2 regions of the Sphingomonas sp. AC411 genome follow, and region 1 is predicted to be linked to the other one. Evidence: riboswitches for the same ligand, from Rfam matches in the RefSeq annotation. Region 1 holds a riboswitch; the other holds the start of a gene.
The links. A riboswitch is a leader RNA that binds a small molecule or an ion and turns the genes downstream of it on or off. The one in region 1 is predicted to bind fluoride.

Region 1 (10,779 bases):
CAAATATTGTCTGAAGGTGGCTGTCGAGGAAATTAACAAGCTTTGCCCCTTCTATGTCGATTTCACGCCGATCAAGAACGGGCGCAAGGTCGAACGGGTGGCACTCCACTGGTTCCCAAAAACGTCCAGCGGCAAGCGCGACGCACAGAACCTGATCGACCAGCACAGCATTGTACGACGGGCAAAGCTGCGCGGCGGAATTCCCGAACTGCCCGTGCTGGTAGATTTCAGCGCGTCGGCCCAAAGGTGAGCCGCTACCCCAAAACTCACCGATAGGCTTTGCTACCAACCTCTACATGCCAGACACGTGTTCACGTTCCATCGTGTTCTCGTGTTCTCGTGCTATCATGTTCACATGCCAACAAGTGGGCTGGCGGATTCCGGGGTGCCCGTTACAGATGCCGGGCATTCACCCAGCCCTTGCATGTTCCACTCGGGACGGATCATTCGGATCGCCCCTCTTCGGGGTCGGTACATAGAACGGACCCAGATATACGTTAAGCGCCCTCATCCGGGTTCAGGCGGCGCAAATCACCCGTTTGTCGCGCATCTGCGATGGCGACAGGGTTTTCCGTCATCCCTAGTACCTAGCGACGACTTTTGGGACAAAGCCGTCGTAGCAAGTCCAGTCACATCGCGACGATCTACGGGAAAGGCTGTCTGGCGCTCGGCGCCTTTCGCGCGACGGCATGGTGATCGCTCCACCGCCGTCTAGAAAGGGATAGGCTATCGAAAGAGTCTGGGTGACATCGCCCAGCAAAACGATCGATTTCGCTACTGATTTCATCATGGTAGGCCGCTTGCATGACCGCATCCGATCGCGCCGAACAGAATCTGATCCTCCGCTGTCCGGAGCCGCTCAATGCGGAAACGCCCCCGGATAAACTGATCACGTCCTTCCTGACGCCGCAGGCGAACTTCTACATCCGCAGTCACGGACCAACGCCGGAGCTGGCCGACGATCATCGTATAGCGCTGGACGGCTTAGTCGACCGCCCGCGCTCCTACACGGTTGCCGAACTTCAAACGGCATTTGCGACCCGGACAGTGACCGCGACCATGCAGTGCGCCGGCAATCGTCGGGCACATCTTCAAGACGTGGAAAAGACTTCGGGCGATCCCTGGGACGTGGGCGCGATTGGCAATGCGGCGTGGACCGGCGTCGCACTGTGCGACGTGCTCGCCGCAGCCGGCATCCAGGACGGCGCGTCGTTCGTCGGCACTACGGGGGCCGACAACGTGGATGTCGATGGTGAGACGGCACCGTTCGGTGCCTCGATCTCGATCGCCAAGGCGCTAGAGCCCGACGTGCTGATCGTCTGGGCCATGAATGGCGAGGCGCTGGCCCCCGAACATGGCGCACCGCTGCGGCTCGTCGTGCCGGGTTATGCGGGCGTTCGTAGCGCCAAGTGGCTGACGCGCATCGAGGTGCGCGATCGCCCGTCCGATGCGCCGATCCAGGCTAAGGACTACAAGCTCTTTCCGGCGTCGGTAGCGAAGGAGGACGCAGACTGGGATCGGGGTCTGACTATCGAGGAGATGCCGCTCAATGCTGCGATCTGCGCGCCGGTGGACGGCGCGCATGTCAGCGCCGGCGCGTGCGAAATCGCGGGTTATGCGGTCGCCTTCGGCCGAGCGGTCACCCGCGTCGAGGTCTCCGTCAATGGCGGCACCGACTGGCTGCAGGCGGAACTGACTGCAAAACCCGATGCGCCTTGGAGCTGGACGCAGTGGCACGTCACGGTCGATCTGTCTCCCGGACTCCACGTCCTGATCGTGCGCGCCGTTGACGGTGCCGGGCAGATGCAGCCCGAACGGCCCGAGCCGATCTGGAACTTCGCCGGCTATCTCTCGACTGCCTGGCATCGCATCGCCGTTACCGCTGGCTGATGGACGCGCCGCACGACGCCGATCGGGCCCATGCGAAGCTGGCGGAGAGCGCGAGCAAGCTGAAGGACAGCGCAGTCCAGCAGGTGGACAGCGCCGACCGTCGCACAGAGCTTGCCGCGGACCGCACAATCCTCGCCGGCGAACGCACCTATGCTGCCTGGGTGCGTACCGGACTGGCGGCGCTCGCTTCCGGTATCGGCGCGCGCGCGCTGCTCAAGGACGTCGTGTTCCCGTGGCTGGCGACGGCGACCGGGACCATGCTGATCTTGTTCAGCGCCTTTTGCTTCGCCGCTGCGGTGTGGCGAGAGATGGGCGCAGGCGCCCCGCCGCCACGACCGGACATCAAGCGCCTGCCAGCGACGTTGCTCCTAGTGATGAACGGGTTTCTTATGCTCGTGTCACTGGCCGCGCTCGTCGGCATCTGGACGGCACGCTCGTAGCAGCCATCCCTAGGTTTGCTGCGAACCGATCAGACCCCGCAGCGCATCCGCGGCTTTCGTGCGGTATCGCCCCCTTGTGACGAAGCCCGAAAACGACGTGGGCCAAAGCCGATCGGTCCCGCATGCAGCGTACCCGGGGTCGGTACATATAACGGGCTCAGATAGACGCTGCCGACTGGCCGGTCCGAGCATTTGCCCGACCAACATGCCCATTGACGGTTGGGGCAAACGTCTAATAGATCGACTTTGGCAATGGATTTCTGCCGGGCAATTTGGCCGAACCGCTCTGATAAGAGCTGATGATTCCTACTTGGCGCCTTCAGGCAGCAAGGAGGAATTGTGCGCGCTACCTTTCGCAATCTCGTCGGCACGCTGAATGTCGCGGCATTCATGCGCGATCGTCACGACCATGCGATCTCTGTCCTGCGCTGGGCGCTGATCTTGCTGCCCATGGCGGCACTCGTCGGGACGCTATGTGCGGCGTTCCTGCTGAGTCTCGATACCGTTACGCGACTGCGGTTTGCATCGCCTTGGCTGCTCTATCTGCTACCGGTGGGCGGGTTCGTTGTCGGATTCCTCTACCATGTCACCGGGCGCACAGTGGAAGGCGGCAACAATCTGATCGTCGAGCAGATCCACGAGCCTGGCGGCGGGGTGCCTCTGCGGATGGCGCCGCTCATCTTCTTCGGCACAGTGGTGACGCATCTTTTCGGTGGCTCGGCCGGACGTGAGGGCACCGCCGTCCAATTGGGTGGAAGCCTTGCCAGCGGTTTCGGCCGCGCGCTCCGCCTCGATGCGGGCGGCACGCGCATCCTGTTGATGACGGGTATCGCAGCCGGGTTCGGCGCGGTCTTCGGCACGCCGATCGCAGGCGCGGTCTTCGCGCTCGAAGTGCTGGCGATCGGCCGCGTTGAATATTCCGCGCTAGTGCCTTGCCTCGTTGCAGCGCTAGTCGGCGATTGGACGTGCCTCGCCTGGGGTATCCATCACGGTGTCTACCCGATCGGTGCGTTGATACCGGTCGATGCGCTGCTCGTGACGAAGGCGGGTATTGCGGGGATCATATTCGGATTGGTCGGTTTGGCCTTCGCCGAAGCCAACCACGTGGTCGGGGGATGTCTGAAGCGGATCGTCCCCTATGGTCCGCTACGTCCAGTGATCGGCGGGGTCGTCGTTATCGCGCTCGTCTTCCTGTTCGGCACGCGCGACTATCTAGGCCTGGGTGTCCTGGCAGCGAGGCCCGAGAGCCTTACCATCGCCAGCTTCTTCGGACCAGACACGCATCCGTGGAGTTGGGCGATCAAGCTGCTGTTTACTGTCGTCACGCTCGGTGCGGGTTTCAAAGGTGGTGAAGTCACGCCGTTGTTCTTCATCGGCGCGACGCTCGGTAACGCGCTGGCGCCTTTCTTGGACGTACCGACGGGCCTGTTCGCCGCGATCGGCTTTGTTGCGGTCTTTGCCGGGGCTGCCAATACCCCGCTCGCCTGCACCTTCATGGGGATTGAACTGTTTGGCGCCAGCTATGCGGTGCCGATCGCCGTCGCCTGTTTCGTGGCCTATCTCTGCTCGGGCCACAATGGCATCTACCTGTCGCAGCGCGTTGCGATACCCAAGGTGCCCGCGAACGGCCTCGCGCCCAATGCAACACTGCGCGAGACACGTACACGCCGCACAGCACTTCGCGCGCAGAACCGCGTGTCGTGAGTGATGTGCTTAGCCTGATCCCCCGATACGTCGGGCGCAGCCTTCGGATCGGGGTCTTGCGCCTTGCCCTTCGCGGCGCCCGGCTGCTTTGCGCTCATGGCGGTCAGATAAGCGACGATCGCCGGCACGTCAGCCTGTGCAACAGGAGCCTTGTAGACCTCGCGCATCTTGGTGACCTCCGCGGTCCACTGATCGGAGGAGAGTGGCGGCTGGTTCAGCGCCATGCTCGCCGAATGACACGAGGTGCAGTTGGCGTTGATGACGTCGGCATGCGGGCCGGCGGGATATTGCCCTTCGTCGGTCGGGAGATCGACCGAGGTGGACGCCAGCGAGAAGCCGCGCGCCGAAACGCTTGGCGGCGGTGGTGCGGTCGGGGCGGCAGGCGGCGGGGCGATGCGGCTGTTCGGGGCACCGATCGCGAGTAGAAGAACGACGGTCGCGCCGACGAACCCGAACGACAGCGTGCCGATGGAAGGCGTTTTCATGGGGGAGCGCTCCTCAGCCGACGACGATGTTGGTGGTTTCGATGTTGCCGCGCATGAACCCGCCCGGGTTCCAGATCGGCGTCATCGGCTGCGCGATGCCGGCGGTGTTCCAGCAGCGCGACATCAGTCTGGTCGGGCCCGCATGGCTGAGCGGCACCTGCGCATCCCAGCGGCGGAAACTGTATTTGCCGTGATCGGGGCCAAGCGTCGTCTTGTACCAGCTCTTGCCGTTGTCGGTCGACACATCGACCTTGGCGACGCCGCAATCGCCGCCCATCGCGATGCCGCCCAGCGGGATTGACCGGTCAAACGCGATCGCCTGCCCTTCGTCGAGGCTCGTGACCCAACTGCGCGGGATCATCTTGTTGATCGGGACGGCCGGGAAATCCTTCTGGCCAGGCCGCACGTTCGCGCCTGGAGTGTCAGGGATCTTGTACGCCTTGGCCATCCAGTAACCGTCGTCGGGCGCGGCAAGCACCTCGATGTCGTTCAGCATCTTGACCCAATAGGTCGAATACCAGCCGGGTACGATCAGCCGGACCGGGAAGCCGTTGAGGAGCGGCATCTGTTCACCGTTCATCCCGAAGGCGAGCATCACTTCGCCGTCGCGTGCGTGGTCGATCGACAGCGACTTCGCAAAATCCGGTCCACCCGCGACCACCGGCTGGTCGAGCGCACCGAACCGCACCGCGACCGCGCCCGGCTTCACGCCGGCGATATCGAGCACGTCGCGCAGGCGCACGCCGAGCCATTTGGCGTTGCCCATCGCCCCGTGACGCCACTGCGCACCGGCAACAGGGGGCTGGAACAGCGCACGCGAATTGCCCGAGCATTGGTTGATCGCCGCCAGCTCGACGCGTGGCAACTTCAGCAGTTGCGCGAGCGAGATCGACAGCGGCCGCGTGACCGCGCCGTGCACCTTGATCCGGAACGCCTCGACATCGATCGCGGTCGGAATGTCGGCCCAGTGCCAGCGGACGAAGAACTGGTCGTTCGGTGTGAAGACGTCGCCATTGAACACGCTCATCGGCGTTTCCAGCAGCGGCGGGTGGATCCGCTGGAGGATCATGCTGCCCTTGCCGGGGAACGCACTGGTTATCGGCCGTTCCGATGGGCCACCCGGAAGATGCAGGTCGACCATGCTCTGCGCCAGCGCGGGTGCGGCGATCAGCGCGCCGCTGCCGATCGCAGCCTCTGCGAGAAAGCGACGGCGGTTCGTCGCCTGCGCCAGTTTCATATCCAGGCTGTCCACCAGCATTCTCCCTTCGATGTCATGCTCTTATGCGCGATCCGTCCGACGGTCTGCCCGGTACGGGTCGATCGGATGGGCCGGTTCGATCCGGCAGGACGATCAGTTCGGCCCATCAATTGGCTTGGGCGATGCAGGGCGACACGAACAGGTTTCCGCGCCAGCCGCCTGCGACCGTCTTGGCGCCGACCAGCAGCCACATCGCTGCGAGCGCGATGGTGAGGATGGTGCCGACGATCCCGAAAAGCCGAGCTGGAGCGTCGTGCCGAGCTTGAAGGTGGCGACAGTGTAGACGCCGAGCGGGAAGGTGTAGCCCCACCAGCCAAGGTTGAACGGGATACCCGCGCGCCAGTAGCGGATCGTGATCAGCGTCGCGAGCGCCAGCCACCACAGGCCGAAGCCCCAGAGCAACAGCCCGGCGATCGTGCCGATCCCCTGCGCTACCGCGCCGATCTGGCCGAGGCCGTTGGCGGCGAGGATCGCGGGCGCGTCGCTACCGAGCACCAGCATCCCGAGCGCACCGGTGCCGATCGGACCGAGCGCGAGCCAGCTCGAGGCGGCCATGCTCTCGTGCGGCAGCTTGTGGAGAGCCATCCGCAGGATCAGGATCGCGAGAATGCCGAACGCGACCGGCACCGAATAGGCCCACAGGACATAGGAGGTCGCCAGCACCACGAACTGATGATGGGCGTCGGCCAGATGCGGTGCGAGCAGGCCTCCGCTCGCGCCTGCGACCTCGGCCGCGACCACTGGCAGGAGCCACACCGCGGTCATGCCGTCGAGCGAATGTTCGTGCCGGGTAAACATGAGGTAGGGGATCGCTACACCGCAGGCGAGCGACATCGCGACGTCGATCCACCACAATGTCTCGGCGATCGGGATCACGCCGGCGCCGAACCGCGGCAGGCCGAACGCCAGGAACCCGTTGATGATCGTCGCGAGGCCCATCGGGATCGTACCGATGAACATCGATACGGTGTTGTGCCCGAAGATCCGCCGCGCCTCGTGCCCGAACATCGTCCAGCGCGCGGTGTAGAGCCCGGCGAACAGCGTGAAGAGCGCGATGTTGAAATACCACAATGCCTCGCCGACCGGGTGCAGCGACGTGCCGACGCCCGGCACCTGCGGTAAGGCCAGCGCCAGGATACCGGTGCCCATGGTCGCGGCGAACCAGTTGGGCGTGAACTGCCGGATCATCTCGCGCGGTGAGTCGAGCCGGCTGAGCGGCTTCAGGCCATCAAGAACGGGTTTCAGATCGGCGGTCACTTGCCAGTCTCCTTGATGAGATCGGTCAGCGCATCGGCCGCCCGGGTACGATAGCGCTCTTTGTGCCGCAGCGCGTAGAACGGACGCCGCGGCAGACCGAGCGGCAGATCGTGCAACGTTCCGGCCGCGATTGCAGGTGCGACGACATGCTGCGACAGGACCGCGACGCCTGCGCCAGCCTCGACCGCGCTACGTACCGCCTCGTTCGACGGCAGGGTCAGCGCGGTGGTGAGGTCCGACGGATCGACGCCGCGCTGGCGCAACACCTCCTCGAACGACGAGCGCGTGCCCGATCCCTGTTCGCGGACGATCCAGCGCGCGGCGCGGATCCAGTCCTCGTCGATCGTGTCGGCTGCGCGATCGCTTACCAGCACCATGCGGTCGTTCGCGACCGTCCAATGCGCGAGCGCGGGCTCGTCGATCACACCCTCGACGAAGCCGAGCTCGACCGCACCGTCGAGCACGCGCGCCGCGGCCCCTCGGTGTTGTCGATCGCCAGTTCGATTGAGATCGCGGGGTAGCGCGCATGGAACGCCGCCAGCTGGCGGGGCAGCCAATAGCCTGCGATCGTCTGGCTTGCGACCAGCCGCAGTGTGCCGCGCTCCAGTCCTGCATATTCGGCCAGTGCAAGTTCCGCGCTGGCGGCACGGCCAAGCACTGCGCGCGCGTCGACCAGAAACATGCGGCCCGCTTCGGACAGTTCGATCCCGCGGCCGACCCGGTGGAACAGCGGCACGCCGTGCCGAGCTTCTAGCGCGGCGATGGCAGCGCTTGCGGCTGACTGCGTCACATTGAGCGCTTCGGCAGCGCGCGTCATGTGCTCGCGCTCTGCGACACCGACGAAAATCCTGAGTTGTTCGAGGGTCATGCCCGATCTCCTTGCCCCAATGATAGGGAAAGGAGATCAATCGCACCAACCAAAGATTACAGTCATTCCAATCAGATATACCGATCGTTCATTTCAGAATGTCGATAACCGCCTCACGTTCATCGACCAGTTCGGCAATCGTGCGATCGAGCATCGATCGCTGGAACGGATCGAGGGTCAGGCCTTCGATACGCGCATACCCACCGCTCATGCAGTGCACCGGCACGCCGCACACCAGTCCTTGCGGGATACCGTAGGAGCCATCTGACACCACGCCCATCGACACCCAATTATCGCCTGCGCCGTGCACCCAGTCGCGCAGATGGTCGATCGCTGCATTTGCGGCCGACGCGGCCGAGGACGCACCCCGTGCTTCGATGATCGCGGTTCCGCGCTGCGCAACGGTGGGGATCAGGGTTTCGCGGTACCAGGCCTCGTTTCCGATACGGTCGGCAAGCTTTTGGCCATCGAGTTCGGCATTCCCCCAGTCGGCAAACATCGTCGGCGAATGGTTTCCCCAGACGACGAGCTTTGTAATCGCATCGACACCTACACCCGCCTTGGCCGCAAGCTGTCCCTGCGCGCGGTTGTGATCGAGGCGGATCATCGACGTGATGTTTTCGGCAGGAAAACCCGGTGCGCTTTGCGCAAGAATCCAGGCATTTGTGTTGGCGGGATTGCCGACGACCAGGATCTTGGCGTCACGTTTGGCCACTGCGTCCAATGCTGCGCCCTGCGTCTTGAAGATCGCTGCGTTGGCAGCGAGCAAATCACGGCGCTCCATGCCCTTTGAGCGGGGACGAGACCCAACCAGCATGGCCGCATCGATGTCCTTGAAAGCCACCATCGGATCATCAGTAATGATCACACCTGCCAGTAGCGGGAACGCGCAATCCTCCAGTTCCATGACCACGCCGCGTACGGCGTCCATAGCCTGCGGCACGTCGAGCAGTTGAAGGATAACGGGCTGGTCCGGTCCGAACACGTCACCCTGCGCAACCCGGAAGAGCAGCGAATAGCAAATTTGTCCTGCGGCACCGCTGATCGCGATCCTGACGGGGGGCTTGGTCATTTTAGAAAGGGCTTTCCTTGGGAAATTACAGACGGTGTAAGACCGATCAACGCGCCGCCACGGCAAGCGCCGCATCGCGCCCGGATGGCACCAGATTGGCGAGACCTTTTCCTGATCGCACGGCACCAGGAACGTAGATCAGGCTTTGCGCATCCGTACTGATAGGGATTGTCGACACGGTGGTGTACGTCAGCGTGTCGATCCCAGCGACCTTGTTGGTTCCGGCCAGGCTGGCATAGATTCTCGTACCATCGCCCGACGGCCAAACCGCACTTGGAGCCGCTTGTAGCGGGACGGTTGCCACAGCCTCCAGGCTGTCGGTTCTATAGACCTTGATTGCAGGTTGATCGCCGCCAATGCTGACATAGGCAAAGGAATCGTCCGCGCGCTGGGCGAAGTTGACCGCGCCCGTTGCTGGACCAGTGTTTATCACTTCGCGTACCGCAAACGGCGGTTTGGCAGCAAAAACCGTGGTCGTGCCGCTCTCGCGGCGTGTTGCCCAAATCTGTTTGCCATCTGGCGAGACCGCGATTGCTCCCTCACCTGCACCGTTGCTGGCAACGTGTCCGACGACGCGCCGATGCTCGACGTCGACAACCAGGATGGACGGCCTTTCAGTAAGCGATACAAAGGCATAGCGTCCGTTTGGCGACAGGATGGTCGCGCCCGCTCCGCCACTTGCTGGTACGCGGGTGATCTCCCGCGCGGTCTTAGGATCCACGACTGCGATGGCATGTTCATCGCCGAGCGAAACCCAGAGTTCGTGCCCATTGGGCGTAAACGCGACGGCGGTAGGCGACGTCTGGAACACGGTCCGGCCTCGTTCCGTGTTCGTGGCCAGATCTACGAGCGTCACACTGTGCTGCGCTAATGCCGATACCGCCAGGGTCCGCCCGTCACGCGTTGCAGCCAGGTGCTGGACTTTGGGGCTGGAAAAGCTGGGCTCAGCTATCGCGCTTTTGGTGAGGTCGATGCGTCCCAGTTCGTTGCCCGCTGCAGGATCGATGACAACGATCTTTGTCGATGTCGGGTCAGACACATAGATCCGGTCATGATGACTAAGGTCGATATCAGCCTTCGACCACGGTGCCTGAACCGCCTTGATATCGCAGGGAAAGTCGTCCGCCGCAGGTGCAGCCCAATAGGCCTGAGCGATCGCCGGGACTGGGGCTACGGAGGCCAACATCGCGGCAACCAGAACGATCGCAGCTTTCATCGTTTGATCCTTATCGCGGATCCGGCGGGTGATCGTGCCAGTCCGATGCCGCTAGATCGACCGATATCTCCCCTGCGTCCAACGCATGGTAGCGATGGTTTCAATACGAAAACGCGATCATAGATTGTCTACCGTTCTTTTTAGATGATCAGAACAACCATGCTTATGCGTTGGATCGATGGCTGCGCCGCGATCATTTACGCTGTCACGCTCGGCATTCATCGCTCGCGTGTCATAAATGGGAATACTAAAGGCATGACGATGAAATCTCGCACGGCCTTGCTAACGGCGATAGCCGTGTCCGTATCGACGGGTGCGTTAGCGCAAACGGACGGTTTCGCGTCCGCAATGGATGCGGCGATGGCGCGGATGCACGGCGCGATGATGACCGGTTATTCAAGCGATCCCGATCGCGACTTCGCAAGAATGATGATCCCGCATCATCAGGGTGCGATCGACATGGCCGAAGTCGAACTGCGGTTCGGCAAGGATGAACGCCTGCGCCGGCTCGCCCAGGGAATCATCGTCGAACAGCGTCAGGAAATCGCGGTGATGCAGGGCATCCTATCCGAAGGCGGCGCGTTGCTGC
Region 2 (6,948 bases), on a different contig from region 1:
GACGAAGTGGTTCCGCGAGCGGCCTTGGATCAAGTGAGAAAAGCTGGGAATGGCGATATTCCCCCTTCCGTTCGTCCTGAGTAGCCGTCGAGTAGTGGCGTAGCCACGTATCGAGACGGCGTATCAAAGGACAGGTTGGTGCGCGGATCCCATGCTTCGATACGTACCCTCGATACGCTTCTGCGAAGCTACTCGGTCGCTACTCAGCACGAACGGGTGCGGGGGCGGGAGCGTCTTCTCCTTCCCCACCAACAAGCCCCTTTCCACCCCCTTCACGTCATCCTGGCGAAAGTCAGGATCCAGAGCCATGAACGCCCACTCCCGTAATCCTGGATCCTGACTTTCGTCAGGATGATGGTGCGAGCGCTCGCACAATGCTCGGTCCGCTCGACAATCCCCCACAACCACTACGTCCGAGGCATGACAGTTCTCGGCGTAACCTCTTCGATCCTCGGCCAACCCTGGCGCTGGCGCGCGCTCGCCGCCGACGGTCGGGACGGCTTTGGGATCAACGGCTCGGGCGATGACCTGGTTACCCAGCTCCTCCTCGCCCGAGGCTGCCCCCGCCACGCGCTCGACGCGCACCGCACCCTCGATCCGCGCGTTCATGCCCGATCCGTCGATCTTCCGCGACATGGACCGCGCCGCCGAGCGTCTCGCCGACGCCGTTCAGGCCGGCGAACAGGTCGCCATCTTCGGCGATTACGACGTCGACGGCGCCACCTCCGCAGCGTTGATGGTCCTGGTCCTGCGCGACCTAGGCATCAAGGCGCGCGCCTACATCCCCGATCGCCTGCTCGAAGGATACGGCCCGTCGGGCGAAGCGCTGGTCCGCCTCGCCGGCGAAGGTGCCACGCTGATCGTCACGGTCGATTGTGGCGCGCAGGCGTTCGAGGCGCTGGACGCGGCGCGCGACGCGAAGGTCGACGTGATCGTCATCGACCACCACAAATGCTCGACCGCGCTCCCGCACGCCCTCGCGCTCGTAAACCCCAACCGCCTCGATGAGACCGAAGGCGCCGCGCACGGCCACCTCGCCGCGGTCGGCATGTGCTTCCTCGCCGCCGCCGCGCTCGTCCGCACGCTCCGCGCCCGCGGCGCTTCTTCGCCGAGCGCGCCGAGCCCAAACTGATCGACCTGCTCGACATCGTCGCACTCGGCACCGTCGCCGACGTCGCCCAACTCCGCGGCCTCAACCGTGCGTTCGTGTCGCAGGGCCTGAAAGTCATGGGCGCGCGCAAGAACATCGGCGTGGCAGCCCTTATCGAGGCCTCGCGCCTGACCCGCAACCCGACCTGCACCGACCTAGGCTTCGCGCTAGGGCCCCGCATCAACGCCGGCGGCCGCGTCGGTCGCGCCGATCTCGGCGTCCGCCTGCTCACCACGCAAGACCCCGACGAAGCGCGCGCGATCGCCACCGAACTCGACCGCCTCAACGAGGAACGCCGCGCGATCGAAACCGCCGTCCAGGAGGCCGCCGACCTCCTTTCCAGCCGAGACCGCGCCGTCGCGGTGGTCGCGGGACATGGCTGGCACCCCGGCGTGATCGGCATCGTCGCGGGCCGCCTGAAGGAGAAGCTCGGCCGACCCGCGATCGTCATCGCGATCGACGAGCACGGCATCGGCAAGGGCTCCGGCCGCTCGATCCCCGGCGTGGACCTCGGGGCGGCAGTGATGGCCGCGCGCGAACACGGCCTGCTCGTGGCGGGCGGGGTCACGCGATGGCCGCCGGCCTGACGATCAGCGAAGCCGCAATCCCCGCCTTCACCGACTTCTTAGAGGAACGCCTCGCCGCCGCGGTGGAGCGCTCGAACGGCGACCGCGCGCTCCTGCTCGATGCAGTCCTCGCGGCGGGCGGCGTAAATCCCGGCCTCGTCGAATCGATGGAAGCCGGCGGCCCCTATGGCATGGGCTGGCCCGCACCAAGAGTGGCGATGGGCCCGGTCCGCGTCATCAAGGCGGACATCGTCGGCAATGGCCATGTCCGCACGATCGTCGCGGGCGACGACGGCCGCAGCATCAAGGCGATGGCCTTCCGCGCCGCCGAGAGCGCGCTGGGCCAGGCGCTGCTGGGCGCTGCCCCCACCGGAAACTGTGGCTGGCCGGCCGCGCGAAGATCGACGACTGGTCCTCGCGCCCGTCAGCCGAATTGCACGTCGAAGACGCTGCCTGGGCCGATTGAGGGGTTGACGCCGTAGCGGCTTCCTTTTAGGCGCCTCCAACCACGCAGGCCCCTTCGTCTAGCGGTTAGGACGCGGCCCTTTCACGGCTGAAGCACGGGTTCGATTCCGTAGGGGTCACCATCGTTTATCGACGATGTTGCTGATTTTACACGAGCACTTTCGTTACGCGCCAACAGCCTGCAAGTTGGTGGGCCATGCGTGCGGCCTGCTTACAGCTGCGGTTCAGCGGGGTCGAGGCACCAGTAAATTGCGGAGCGCAGCGTCCTCGGGCGCGTTCCTGCTCGGGTTCCCGCCGGGGTTGGTGTAGCGGATCGATATGCTGCCGGGGTGGCAGTCCAGATCAGGGAAGTCGACGCGTGGCCCGTAAACATTCGAAACATGGTCCCTATGAAGACCTGCAGCAGGACGAAGAGGCTCCGGTCGCGATCGTAGCGTGTTGGCTCTGCGGCCGCCCTACGGGCAAGACGGTCGTCTGGCACCATCCGGTCCCCAAGAGCCGGGGCGGGCGCGATGTCGTGCCGATGCATCCGATCTGCCAGCAGACGCTCACCGCGAATTTCACCAATTCCGAACTGCAACGCCACGGGATGGACGTGGACGGCCTGCTCGCCGACCCCGCCGTGCGGAAGTTTGTCGATTGGGTAGCGAACAAGGACCCCGATTTCACGGCAACCACGACCAAGAAGCAGCGCTGACCAAACCCTCTCGCAGGGAGCCGAATGACTCCGCCGTCGATGCTGGGCCCGAGCCGTCGACGGCCTAGCCGCGCTCCGGCGGCGCGGTCATCGACGTTCCGAGGCGACGATCGCGCGCGTCACGTCGCCCATCAACCGCATCCGTACCGGGATGGCCTGGCGGGTACTGGCGATCATGACGGCGACGGCATAGCGGTGGCCGTTCGGCGCGACGAGCAGTCCGACATCGTTGTAACCGGTCGACAGGTTGCCGAGATCCTGCCCGGTTCCGGTCTTGTGCGCGAGAGTCCAGCCGGGCCGGAGCCCCGACTTGAGCCGGAGCGGACCCGTTTTGCTGGACCGCATCAGGGTTAGCAGGGATGCGGTCGAGCGTGCGGTTAGCAGCTTGCCTTGCGACAGTAGCGACAGGCCGAGCGTGATGCCGTTCGCCGACGCCCCGTCGATCGGCGCTGCGAGATACCGGTTGAGAGCCCGATCGCGCGCTTCGTAACTCATCGCCGCCCGCGCTTTCAGGAAGCCCCAGCCCCCGCCCATTCCGGGCGCCATTCCAGTCCTGCGGTACGCGCCTGCAACTGCCGCTCGCCAGGGCCGAACTTGACGCCGGAAACGCCCTTGTCCGCGAGCATCCGGTTCACCGCGACCGGGCCCCCGACCCGCCAGAGGAGCACGTCGTTGCACGTATTGTCGCTGCGCGTCATCGCGCCGCGCAGCAGCTCTCCGATGGTGGCCTTGTAACCGTCCTTGCCGACCAGTGCCCGGATGGGCTGGTGGAAGAGGGTCAGATCGGCGCGCGTGACCGTCACGGGATCGGTCAGCGACAGGCGGCCGCGATCCACCGCATCCATGACGGTGATCGCGACCCATAGCTTGCTCACGCTTTGCTGCGGTCGTGGCCGGTCGCCGTCCCATGCGACGACCCAGCCTTCGTCGATATCGCGTACGCTGATACCGACCTGTCCCTTGAACCCCGCCCCAAGGGCCTGCACCGCGTTGAGCAGGTCGGCGGATGGCTGTGGCCGGCCCGCTGGTCGTACTGGCGCCCGTGTCGGCAATCGTGGGGCCGGTGCCGTCGTCTGCACGGTGATGGGCACCGCCGAAGGCGGCAGGGACTGGCGTCCGGCGGGCACGCAGGCAGCCAGGACGGACATCCCGGCAACGGCGCCGATGCCCCGACAAAACGATTCAAGCGTCAACAAGACTTCCTTTTCTCACCGTGTAGCGCCTCGACCGTCCGGCGAAACCCGCGGCTAGGGCCTTCGGCGCGCTTAGAGGTCGATCCGACGCAAGCACTGGACTTCGGCGGTCAGCGATGCCGGCGGCGTGCGGCACGCTCTGCGCGCGCCTCGCGCAACGTCGCGTTAGGAACGAGGCCGTCCGCAGGCGTCTTCGCGACGGCGACACGCTGCGACAGGTAGATACCGTTGTGCCCGGAGCAGAGGTACGCCACGAAACATGCGACCGCGATCGGAACCGCATAGGTCGCACCGAACAGCTCAATTCCCATGAAGGTGCAGGCAAGCGGCGTATTGGCGGCGCCCGCGAACAGCGCGACGAAACCGATTGCGGCGAACACCCCGGTCGGGACGCCGAACAGCGGCGCCAGCGCGCTACCGAGTGCCGCGCCGATGAAGAACAACGGCGTCACCTCCCCGCCCTTGAAGCCGGAACTCAACGTGACGACGGTGAACACGAACTTGAGCGCCCAGCTCCACGGATGCGGGTCCGGTCCGAAGAAGCTGGCGATGGTCAGCCCGTCCGGCGTCGCCGCCAGCGTCCCGAGCCCCAGATAGTCGCGCGTGCCGAACAGGAAGACGAGCGCGATCGCCGCGATTCCGCCGATCAGCGGGCGGAGCGGACCATAGGGCACGATCCGCTTGAGCCACCCGCCGAGCGCGTGGTTGGCCTCGGCGAAGGCGAGACCCACCAATCCGAACGCGACCCCGGCAAGGCCCGCCTTGGCGACGAGCAGCGCATCCACAACGATCAACGCATCGACCCGGTAGACACCGTGGTGGATTCCCCAGGCGAGGCACGTCCAGTCGCCGACGAGCGCGGCGACGAGGCACGGCACGAGCGCACGATATTCGACGCGCCCGATCGCCAGCACCTCGAGCGCGAACACCGCGCCAGCGATCGGCGTGCCGAACACCGCTCCGAACCCAGCCGCGATCCCCGTCATCAACAGGATTCGCGTGCCGTCCGCATCGAGCCGGAGCGCACGGCCGAAACCGCTGGCGAGGCTGCCGCCAAGCTGGACCGCGGTGCCTTCGCGGCCGGCCGAGCCGCCGAACAGATGCGTCACCACCGTGCCGAAGAAGATCAGCGGCGCCATCCGCAGCGGCACCCCGCCGCCCGGCTCGTGGATCTGCTCGACGATCAGGTTGTTGCCACCCTCCACCGAGCGGCCCGTGAGATGGTAGAGCAACCCGACCCCGAAGCCCCCGATCGGCAGGCAGTATAACAGCCAGGGCGCCGCGAAACGCAGTCGCGTCACCGCGTCGAGGCTCCACAGAAAGGCTGCGCACAGCGTCCCGACAAGCGCCGCCATCGGCACGAGGATCAGCGCCCAGCGCACGACCGACACGGCATGGTCGTGGCGGTTCCGGACGAAGGTCGCGATGTCGAGATCGGTGATGAGGGTATGAAAGGTAGCGCGCACAAATCCTCCTTGCTGCCTGTCGGCGCCAAGTAGGAATCATCAGCTCTTGCCAGAGCGGTTCGGCCACATTGCCCGGCGGAAATCCATCGCCGTTGGGTCGCCTATGTCGCCTGATCGTGTAACCGTCAACGCCGGACAAGCGTTCGCTGGTGGTTTAGAACGGGCATCTGGAGCCGATCGGGTGGTTCTTTCGTGCTGGTTCACGAAGGGGATGTAGGAGTCCGGCAAAATCGCTTGCCCTGCCCCGATGCTTCGGCAGATGACGCGCACTCGACGAATGCCATCCTTGCCCTGCGAGGTACATGGTTGCAGATCGAGCGGGAGGCGCTCGTACCCGCGTTCACGCCACCGTATTTCGACGGAGACCGACGATCTTTCACCTCATCTTCGCGACCCCGTGCCTGCTCGTCATCGTCCGATGGCTCTGGCCGCTAGCCCTGCCGTTCTGGGCCAAGGGGGTATCGCAGTCCTCCTGCTCATGGCCTCGCAATATCATTTCTGGAGCCGGCTTTCGTCGGGATCGGTGTTCGCGCCTGAGTTTCCCCGTACGGTCGTGATCCTGTTCAACTGGGCGTTTGGCGCGATCGTGCTGCTCGCCGTCTTCCAGATTCTGCTCGACCTCGGAACGCTGGCAACGATGCTCGTGCGGTCGCGGTCGGTGCATGTTCCGGATGGCGTGCGCTTCGCCATTGCAGGACTGGCGGCGCTGCTCGCGGCGATCGGCGTCGGCAATGCCATCCGCGTGCCGCCGATCAACGACATCGAGGTCGCGATACGCGACCTGCCGCCCGAGTTCGACGGGTATCGTATCCTGCAACTGACCGACCTTCACATCAGTCGGCTGTTCCCGGAGCGCTGGGCCCGCCAGACCGTCGATCGGGCGAACGCGTCGGGGTCGACCTGATCGTCGTGACCGGCGACTTCATCGACGGCTCGGTCGCCATGCGCAGCCACGATGTCGAGCCGCTCCGAGTCTCCGTGCACCCGACGGGGTCTACGCGATCCGGGCAACCATGAGTATTTCTTCGATTACGCGGCGTGGATGCGCCACCTTGCAGGGTTGGGAATCCGGATGCTGCCGAATGCCCATGCCGTGCTGACCCGTGGCGATGCGCGACTGGTCCTGGCCGGTGTCACCGACCTGTCGGCACCGGGCGTGGGCCAAGCCGGACCAGACATGTCCGCGGCGCTCGCCGGATCCCCGGACGACGTACCCGTCATATTGCTCGATCATCAGCCCAAGGATGCGCGCCGCGCCGCCGCCCGGGGATCGCGCTTCAGCTATCGGGGCACACGCATGGCGGGATGATCGCTGGTCTGGATAAACTGGTCGCCCCAGCCAATGGCGGGTTCGTGTCCGGGCGCTACGAGGTGGCGGGCATGACGCTCTATGTCAGCAACGGCACGGCCC

Region 2: it holds a riboswitch for fluoride, as region 1 does, so the genes downstream of both, AC0IX7_RS19145 (voltage-gated chloride channel family protein) here and AC0IX7_RS21610 (voltage-gated chloride channel family protein) in region 1, are expected to answer to the same signal.

The regions. Positions count from the first base shown of each region.
Region 1 covers NZ_CEEDAQ010000003.1:79,509-90,287, forward strand. The annotation lists gene AC0IX7_RS21595 (replication initiation protein) at 1-250, shown strand, start outside; gene AC0IX7_RS21600 (sulfite oxidase) at 805-1,890, shown strand; gene AC0IX7_RS21605 (YidH family protein) at 1,890-2,330, shown strand; fluoride riboswitch at 2,570-2,646, shown strand; gene AC0IX7_RS21610 (voltage-gated chloride channel family protein) at 2,670-4,034, shown strand; gene AC0IX7_RS21615 (molybdopterin-dependent oxidoreductase) at 4,533-5,777, opposite strand; gene AC0IX7_RS21620 (TDT family transporter) at 5,871-7,034, opposite strand; partial or broken gene AC0IX7_RS21625 (LysR substrate-binding domain-containing protein) at 7,031-7,902, opposite strand; gene AC0IX7_RS21630 (malate dehydrogenase) at 7,991-8,974, opposite strand; gene AC0IX7_RS21635 (beta-propeller fold lactonase family protein) at 9,021-10,190, opposite strand; gene copM (CopM family metallochaperone) at 10,335-10,779, shown strand, end outside.
Region 2 covers NZ_CEEDAQ010000001.1:3,717,809-3,724,756, reverse strand. The annotation lists gene AC0IX7_RS19175 (prolyl hydroxylase family protein) at 1-37, shown strand, start outside; partial or broken gene recJ (single-stranded-DNA-specific exonuclease RecJ) at 421-2,182, shown strand; tRNA gene AC0IX7_RS19165 (tRNA-Glu) at 2,230-2,303, shown strand; gene AC0IX7_RS19160 (hypothetical protein) at 2,540-2,878, shown strand; gene AC0IX7_RS19155 (serine hydrolase) at 2,966-3,412, opposite strand; gene AC0IX7_RS19150 (serine hydrolase) at 3,388-4,026, opposite strand; gene AC0IX7_RS19145 (voltage-gated chloride channel family protein) at 4,182-5,537, opposite strand; fluoride riboswitch at 5,561-5,637, opposite strand; gene AC0IX7_RS19140 (hypothetical protein) at 6,016-6,441, shown strand; gene AC0IX7_RS19135 (hypothetical protein) at 6,610-6,846, shown strand; gene AC0IX7_RS19130 (hypothetical protein) at 6,843-6,948, shown strand, end outside.